Regions from separate parts of the Serratia sp. EC4 genome, predicted to be linked through region 2. Evidence: predicted binding sites of a transcription regulator. Region 2 holds the regulator's gene; the other holds the start of a gene.

Region 1 (4,181 bases), on a different contig from region 2:
TCATGCTGCGATCGCGAAACAGCAGGTTATTCAGCGAGGTTTCCAACGCGCCGGTCAGCAGAGGGGTAAACAGCATCGGCATCTCCCTCTCAGAACTTGAAGCCGCGATGCAGGGCGACAATCCCACCGGTCAGGTTGAAATAGGTGACGTTTTCAAAACCGGCGTTGCCCATCATGCCCTTCAGGGTTTCCTGATCGGGGTGCATGCGGATCGATTCCGCCAGGTAGCGGTAGCTGTCAGGATCTTTCACCACCAATTCGCCGATCTTCGGCAGCACGTGGAAAGAGTAGGCGTCATAGGCTTTGCTCAGCGGCGCCAGCAGCGGCTTGGAGAACTCCAGCACCAGCAGACGGCCGCCCGGTTTCAGCACGCGGAACATCGAGCGCAACGCTTTGTCTTTGTCGGTGACGTTACGCAGGCCAAAGGAGATGGTGATGCAATCGAAGTAATTGTCCGGGAACGGCAGCGCTTCGGCGTTGGCCTGCACGTAATTGATGTTGCCGACGATGCCGCGATCGCGCAGCTTCTCACGCCCCATCTTGAGCATCGAATCGTTGATGTCCGCCAGCACCACCTGCCCCTGCTCGCCGACCATGCGGGAGAACTTGGCGGCCAGGTCGCCGGTGCCGCCGGCCAGATCCAGCACGCGCTGCCCGCGGCGCACGCCGCTGCAGTCAATGGTGAAACGCTTCCAGATACGGTGAATACCGAACGACATCAGGTCGTTCATCACGTCATACTTTGCCGCTACCGAATGAAAAACGTCCGCCACCATGGCCTGTTTTTCGTCTCTAGCGACGGTGCGAAAACCGAAATCGGTGGTTTCCTGCGATTGATCTGCCATTGTCCTGCCTGCTATTCAGTCAATTTTGTGTGGATGAGTGTACCAGAAGCCCGGGAAATACCCCACCTCGCCACGGCCTCAGCCGTGCGAAACGAAGCCCGATTCCCCGGCGGTATCGTCATCGTCGTTCGTCTGCGGCAGCGCGGCGACATCATCGTCGTTCGCCTCTTCCGCTTCATCGTGTTGCGCGCCGGCTTGCTGCGCCAGCAGCGGGTTTATCGGCCGTTTGACTTCAACCCCCAACGCGCGGAAACCTTCAATTTGGCCGATAAGATTACCACGGCCTTCGCTCAGTTTGTTCATCGCCTGACGATAACTGCCCTGCGCCTTGTCCAGGCTCTGCCCCAGTGCGGACATATCGTCCACGAACAGCCGCATCTTGTCATACAGTTTCGCCGCGCGATCGGCGATGCGCTGGGCGTTCTGGCTCTGATGCTCATAGCGCCACAGGTTGGTGATGGTACGCAGCGCCACCAGCAACGTGGTCGGGCTGACCAGCATGATGTTGTGCTTAAGCGCTTCGCTGATCAGCTCCGGCTCGCGATCGATAGCCAGCAGGAAGGCGGGCTCGACCGGAATGAACATCAGCACATAGTCCAGAGAACGCAGCCCCGGCAGCTGCTGGTAGTCCTTGCGGCCCAGCATGCGGATGTGGCCACGCAGCGAGGCAATATGTTCGCTCAGCGCCGCTTCGCGCGCCGCCTCATCCTCGCCGTTGAAATAGCGCTCGTAGGCGATCAGCGACATCTTGGCATCGATCACCACATCCTTGCCCTGCGGCAGGCGCACGATCACATCAGGCTGCATGCGGTTCTGGTGATCCACCCGCACGTTGACCTGCGTTTCATACTCATGCCCTTCGCGCAGACCGGAGGCCTCCAGCACCCGGCTCAGCACCACTTCGCCCCAGTTGCCCTGCGTTTTGTTGTCGCCTTTCAGCGCCTTGGTGAGGTTGATCGCCTCACGCGCCATCTGCGCGTTCAATTGCTGCAGATTGCGTATCTCATGCGTCAGCGTGTGGCGCTCCCGCGCTTCCTGGCCGAAGCTGTCCTGCACCTGACGGCGAAAACCGTCCAGCTGTTCGCGCAACGGCAGCAGTAAACGATCCAGGCTTTGCTTATTTTGCTCGTCAACCTTGCGGCCGCTGTGTTCAAAAATGCGGTTGGCGAGGTTTTCAAACTGGGTGGTGAGGCGCTGTTCGCTGTTGATCAGCAGACGCTGTTTCTCCTCCGCCGCCATGCGCGTCTCTTCCAGACGGATGGTGACTTCGCGCAGCTCAGCCTCCTGCGCGCTGTTAACCTCGCGCTGGGCGCGCAGCTCTTGGTTGAGCAGCTCGCATTCGTTGCGCCAATGGGTGAGCTGTTGCAGCTTCTCATGCCCGGCCGCCAGTTGGCTGTGCAGATTGCGAAGCTCCAGCTCGCTCTGGCGCAACTGCTGCTCGTGGCGCTGTAGCGTTTCCTGCCGCACGGCCGTTTCCTGCTGCGCCTGCTGCAACGTTTGCTCCAGCAACCGCAGTTCGGTTTCATGTTGCGCATGCGTCTGCTGCACCCGCAGACTGGCGATCAGCCACCCCAACAGCATGCCGATCGCGACGCCGCCAATCCCATAAATCAGACTGGTATCCACCCTGCCTCCTGTTGCACCTAGCCGTTGCGGCGTTTTGCTCGCCCATTGCCCGTCACGTTAAGGGGAGGCTGTATGGATGTCCAGCCTGATTTTGCCGGCCGCGCACAATATTGCGCGGCGCTGCGCAATTTAGCGAGAAATCAGCCCAGCCACTGGCTGAGCCACTTGATGCCGAATGCCCCCGGCGCCAGAATGCCAAACGCCCAGATCATCGCCGACGTGACGTTGGCCAGCTGGAAATAGCGCTGCGGCATGCCGCAAATGCCGCCCACCAGCGGCACCACGGCGCGCAGCGGGCCGAAGAAGCGGCCGATGAAAATGCCCAGCACGCCCCAGCGCTCGAAGAAGGCGTGGCCGCGCGCCAGCAGCTGCGGATTGCGCGACAGCGGCCACATATGGGCCACGCGATCCTGATAGTGATAGCCGATCCAGTAAGAGAGCCAGTCGCCGAAAAACGCCCCGGCGGCGGCGGCGGCCCAAATCGGCCAAAAGGCGATGCCGCTTTCGCCGATCAGCGCGCCCAGCGCCAGCAGGATCACCGTGGCCGGCAGCAGCAGCGACAAAAACGCCAGCGACTCGCCGAACGCCAGGAAGAAAATGATAGGAATGGCCCAGCCTTCGTGCTGACGCACGACATCGCTGACCCAGTTGATAACGTCATTGAGGCTCAATACGGGGCTCCTGATACGCGATGGTTCGCCGCCTAGGATAAGCCGGGGCGAGTTAAACCCCGACTAAACACGCGGCAATTTACTCGAGGTAGAATGCCTGCAGTGCTTCGCGCTGGGCCGCGCCCAGGCCGTATTCCGCTTCCAGCCAACGGTCGGTGGAGCCGTATTGCCGGCGGATGCAGCCCAGCGCCGTCATCAGGAACTCCTCGCGCGCGCTGAGCACGTAGGCGAATTGCTCCAGCGCCGCCGCATTCAGCTTGATAGAGAGCTGATCCAGCATCTGTTCGCGGAAAGTGGCCAGCGTGGTTTCGGTCAGCAGATAGTCTTCCAGCACCGTCGCTTCGTCGGCCCCCAGCGCGAACAGCACCAACGCCGAACCGACCCCGGTGCGATCCTTGCCGACCGCGCAGTGTTGCACGATCGCACCGCCGCCAGGGTTGCTCAACAGCTGCGCCAGCCGCTGATAGGCAGCATTGCCGAACGGCAGACGGCGATACAGCTCCAGCATGAACGCCCGAGCGTCGAAAGCGGCCAGCGTTTCGTTGGTGAGCTTTTCCAGGTTGGCGTTAACTTCGCTGCTCAGCGGGTTGGCCGGCACATGGTGATAGTCGGCGCCATTCCACAGAATATCCGGTTTGGCCTGCACCTCGTCGGCATCGCGGTAGTCCAGCACCGAACGCACCGGCACTCCAGCGAGGAAAGTGCAGTCGTTTTCCGTCAGCCGCTCGAGAGAACCGGAGCGGAACAGCAGGCCGCGTTTGATGCGGCGCCCGTCGGCCACGCCGTTGCCGCCGAAGTCACGGAAGTTAATGCCGCCGTCGAGCGGCGCAAGCGAAGGATGAAGCAGGATCTGGGCGGTCATAAACGTCCTCGTTGTTTTTGTTATGACAACGCGCGGCAGCCATCGGCGCAGCGCTGAGGAGTATCACCGTAACAGATTCGCCGCGAATGGAAAAACGGGCCGCGTCAGCGGCCCGTTGAGGGGAGGCGATTACAGCAGACGGCGGGCGGCGTCCACCACGATCTGCACCGCTTTGCT
Region 2 (4,181 bases):
TGCGCCGGCTGCGTGGAAGTTGAAGCTTGCGACAGCAAGCATGACTGCGCCGAACACGATCACAGCATCGCCATCAAGAAGAAGTAAGACAAAATCAGGTACCTCCCTGTACCTGCGGCCGGAGCGCCAGAGGATGGAGCGACGCCGGCCTGCGCTGTGCAAGCCGCCTTCAATGGCGGCCTTGCAGATTACCAGCGGTGTTTGGTGTGATCTTCCCAGGCTTTCACCTCTTTTTCGGCCGCCTCTTTCTGGTAACCGTAGCGCTCCTGGATTTTGCCGACCAGCTGTTCGCGTTTCCCTTCGATGACCGTCAGATCGTCATCGGTCAGCTTGCCCCATTTCTCTTTCACTTTGCCTTTCAGCTGCTTCCAGTTACCGTCGGCTTGATCTTTATTCATAGTCTCTCCGTTAACCTGTGGTGAATCAGTGATCCCTGTCGCCGGCCGGGGTTAACCAGAAAATTTTCTGGCTGATGCTCCCTTCACCTTAAGAAGCAACGCTCCCCTTCATTTACCAGCCACATGATTCATTCTAGTTAAACATGGAAATAAAAAAGCCAATTTGCAGAATAAAAAACCATTAAAAAACAAAATAAAAACAAAAAACGCCAACAAACAACGAGCTAACGCGAACGGATCTGGACTAAAAACATGTAAGCAAACATGAACAAAACATAAGATAAATTAATAAATAACCCAACAAAGCGTTCGACCTAGCGTGCAGCAAACCAACTGCCGCGCACCTGATGACGGTGCCAAATCCAGCCCAACGCCAGGCCGCGCAGCGCCAGAAACACCGCCAGCGCCAGCCAGAGCCCGTGGTTGCCTAACAGCGGCACGCTGAACAGCGCCAGACCGTATCCCGCAGCGGCCACCGCCATGCTGTTACGCATCTCGGCGCCGCGCGTGGCGCCGATAAACATGCCGTCCAGCAAATAGCACCATACCCCGACCAGCGGCAGAATGACCTGCCAGGGCAAATAATGTGCGGCCAACGCACGCAGTTCCGGCAAAGAGGTCAATGCCGCCACGATCTGCTGGCCGGTAACGGCATACGCCAGGCCGAAGGCCAACGCGACCAGCCCTGCCTGCCTGCAGGCCGCGTGCCACACCTTGCGCAGTTGGCTGTCGTCCCGGGCGCCGTAGGCGTGGCCCGAATGAGCCTCCACCGCATAAGCAAAACCGTCGAGCGCATAGGCGGTGAACGTCAGCAGATTCATCAATACCGCATTGACCGCCACCACCTCGCTTCCCAGGCGAGCGCCGAAAATGGTCAACGACGCAAAGCACAGTTGCAGCAACAGTGAACGCAGCATGATGTCGCGGTTGAGCGCCAGCAGGCGACGCAGATCGCCACGCCAGGCCTGGCGCAGCATCTGCAGGGTAATACCGCGCAGGCGCATCACCCGCCACGCCAACCACAGGCCGAGCAGCAGCGTAGCGTATTCGGCGATGGCGGTTGCCGCCGCCGCCCCCCGCACGTTCCAGCCCAGGCCCATCACCAGCCAGATATCCAGCACGATGTTCAGCAGGTTGCCGACGATCAGCAGGATCACCGGCGCCCGCACGTACTGCACGCCGAGCAGCCAGCCCAGCAGCACCAGATTGGCCAGCGCCGCCGGGGCGCTTAACCAGCGGATCTCAAGAAAACGCCGCGCCTGTTCCAGCACCTCGCCATCGCCACCGACGATCCGCAGCGCCAGTTCGATCAGCGGATAACGCAGCAGGACGATCGCCGCGCCGCCCAACAGCGCCAGCAGCAGCGGTTGCATAAAGGCGCGCGCCAGCGCTTGCGGGTTCTGTGCCCCCAGCGCTTGCGCCGCGAGGCCGGTGGTGCTCATGCGCAGGAATAACAGCAGCATGAAGAGGAAGCTGGTCGCCACCGCGCCGATCGCCACGCCCCCCAGGTAGATCGGGCTGTCGAGGTGGCCGATCACCGCGGTGTCCACCAGCCCGAGCAGCGGCACGGTAATATTGGAGAAGATCATCGGCAGGGCGAGGCGCCACAGGGCTTTATCGGTGTCGCTGGTGAAGGCGGAAATCAGGCGCATGATGGGATGTTCCTGTGACTGAGTGACAAAGGGCGAAGTCAGAAACAAAAACGCCCCAAAACAGGGGCGATTGATACAGGGAGCGGCGGTGATGGGCCGGCGATTAAATCCAGTCGCCGTTGCGGATCACGCCGACCGCCAGCCCTTCGATAGTGAAATTCTGCTGACGCAGATCGACCACTATCGGTTGGAATTCGTTGTTCTCCGGCAGCAGTTCAACCACGTTGCCGTGCTTTTTCAAGCGCTTGACCGTCACTTCGTCTTCGATCCGCGCCACCACGACCTGGCCGTTGCGCACGTCTTGCGTTTTGTGCACCGCCAGCAGATCGCCGTCCAGAATGCCGATGTCGCGCATTGACATGCCGTTCACCCGCAGCAGGAAATCGGCGCTCGGTTTAAACAGGGAAGGATCCACCTGGTAGTGCCCTTCGATGTGCTGCTGCGCCAGCAGCGGCTCGCCGGCGGCGACGCGGCCGATCAGCGGCAGCCCTTCTTCTTCTTCCATCAGCAGACGGATACCGCGTGAGGCACCGGAGACGATTTCGATCACGCCTTTGCGTGCCAGCGCCTTCAGGTGTTCTTCGGCGGCGTTAGGCGAACGGAACCCCAGACGCATCGCGATCTCGGCACGCGTTGGCGGCATGCCCGTTTGCGAAATGTGCTCGCGAATCAGATCGTAGACCTCTTGCTGTCTGGTAGTTAGTGCTTTCATTCCGCCCCCTGTTTGTTTATACAGTCTTGCTGTGAGTATATACAGGTAAGCGCGGATTGGGAACCGAAGAATAAATAAAAATCAGTCAGTAGGCGCTTTTCGTCAGCCGAAATGCTGCCATAGGACCGTGCCCCAAACGAACAGCGCCAGTGCGATCGCCAGCGACACCGCCGCCGATCCCATGTCCTTGGCCCGCCCGGACAGCTCGTGATGTTCGCTGCCGATGCGATCCACCACCGCCTCGATCGCGCTGTTCAGGATCTCGACGATCATCACCAGCGCTACCGATCCGATCAATAAAATGCGCGCTATCGCACCCACATCCAGCCAGACAGCCAGTATGATAGCCAGAAGGGTGACCACCAGTTCCTGGCGGAAAGCCGCTTCGTGCTGCCAGGCGGCGGATAGCCCTTTATAGGAATAGCCGGCGGCCTTGATGATGCGGGTCAGTCCGGTTGCTTGGTTTGCCATGTTTTCGTGCCTTTCTCAGAGGTCGGTCATAATAAAAAGAGTCTAGAACAGTCCGCGCTGACGGCTCTCGGTTTTCGAACACCACAGATCTGCTACCCGGTTTCTGGTATGCTTGCGGCGCATTGCTAACAAGAGGCTTCACGTTGTTATGTCAGGTTGGCGTAAAATTTATTATAAAATATTGAATTTACCACTTAAATTGTTGGTAAGAAGTAAGGTCATCCCTTCAGATCCGGTTACCGAGCTAGGGTTGGATCCCTCACGGCCGATTTTGTATGTTTTACCTTACAATTCCAAGGCGGATTTGCTGACGCTGCGCACCCAGTGCCTGGCGCAGGATCTGCCTGATCCGCTCAACTCGCTGGAGATCGACGGCACCGTGCTGCCGAGCTACGTGTTCATTCACGACGGCCCGCGCGTGTTCCGCTACTACACCCCGAAAGAAGAGTCGGTAAAGCTGTTCCACGACTATCTGGATCTGCATCGCAGCAACCCGGATCTCGACATTCAGATGCTGCCGGTTTCGGTGATGTTTGGCCGTTCGCCGGGCCGCGAAGGCCACGGCACGCCGCACCTGCGTCTGTTGAACGGCGTGCAGAAGTTCTTCGCCGTGCTGTGGCTCGGCCGCGACAGCTTCGTGCGTTTCTCCAACACCGTGTCGCTGCGCCGCATGGCTACCGAACACGGCACGGATAAAACCATCGCGCAGAAACTGGCGCGCGTGGCGCGCATGCACTTCTCGCGCCAGCGCCTGGCCGCGGTGGGCCCAAGCCTGCCGGCCCGTCAGGATCTGTTCAACAAGCTGTTGGCGTCCAAAGCGATCGAAAAAGCGGTCGAGGACGAAGCGCGCAGCAAGAAGATCTCGCACGAGAAGGCCCAGCAGAACGCCATCGCGTTGATGGAAGAGATCGCCGCCGACTTCTCCTACGAAACCGTGCGTCTGTCCGA

What was found. The regulator LexA, encoded in region 2, represses DNA repair genes until DNA is damaged. The targets are predictions, from matches to a motif close to TNCTGTATGTACATACAGNA.
Region 1: a site for LexA is predicted at 2,538-2,557, ahead of rmuC (DNA recombination protein RmuC). Genes of this name have one in related genera too.

The regions. Positions count from the first base shown of each region.
Region 1 covers NZ_JBNIDE010000013.1:41,558-45,738, reverse strand. Annotated here, with positions in the region: gene ubiJ (ubiquinone biosynthesis protein UbiJ) at 1-76, opposite strand, end outside; gene ubiE (bifunctional demethylmenaquinone methyltransferase/2-methoxy-6-polyprenyl-1,4-benzoquinol methylase UbiE) at 90-845, opposite strand; gene rmuC (DNA recombination protein RmuC) at 924-2,471, opposite strand; gene ACP39K_RS23060 (DedA family protein) at 2,612-3,142, opposite strand; gene ACP39K_RS23055 (tyrosine-protein phosphatase) at 3,222-4,004, opposite strand; gene udp (uridine phosphorylase) at 4,134-4,181, opposite strand, start outside.
Region 2 covers NZ_JBNIDE010000008.1:150,793-154,973, forward strand. Annotated here, with positions in the region: gene zur (zinc uptake transcriptional repressor Zur) at 1-87, shown strand, start outside; gene ACP39K_RS19865 (CsbD family protein) at 189-398, opposite strand; gene dinF (MATE family efflux transporter DinF) at 713-2,050, opposite strand; gene lexA (transcriptional repressor LexA) at 2,154-2,762, opposite strand; gene ACP39K_RS19880 (diacylglycerol kinase) at 2,865-3,233, opposite strand; gene plsB (glycerol-3-phosphate 1-O-acyltransferase PlsB) at 3,382-4,181, shown strand, end outside.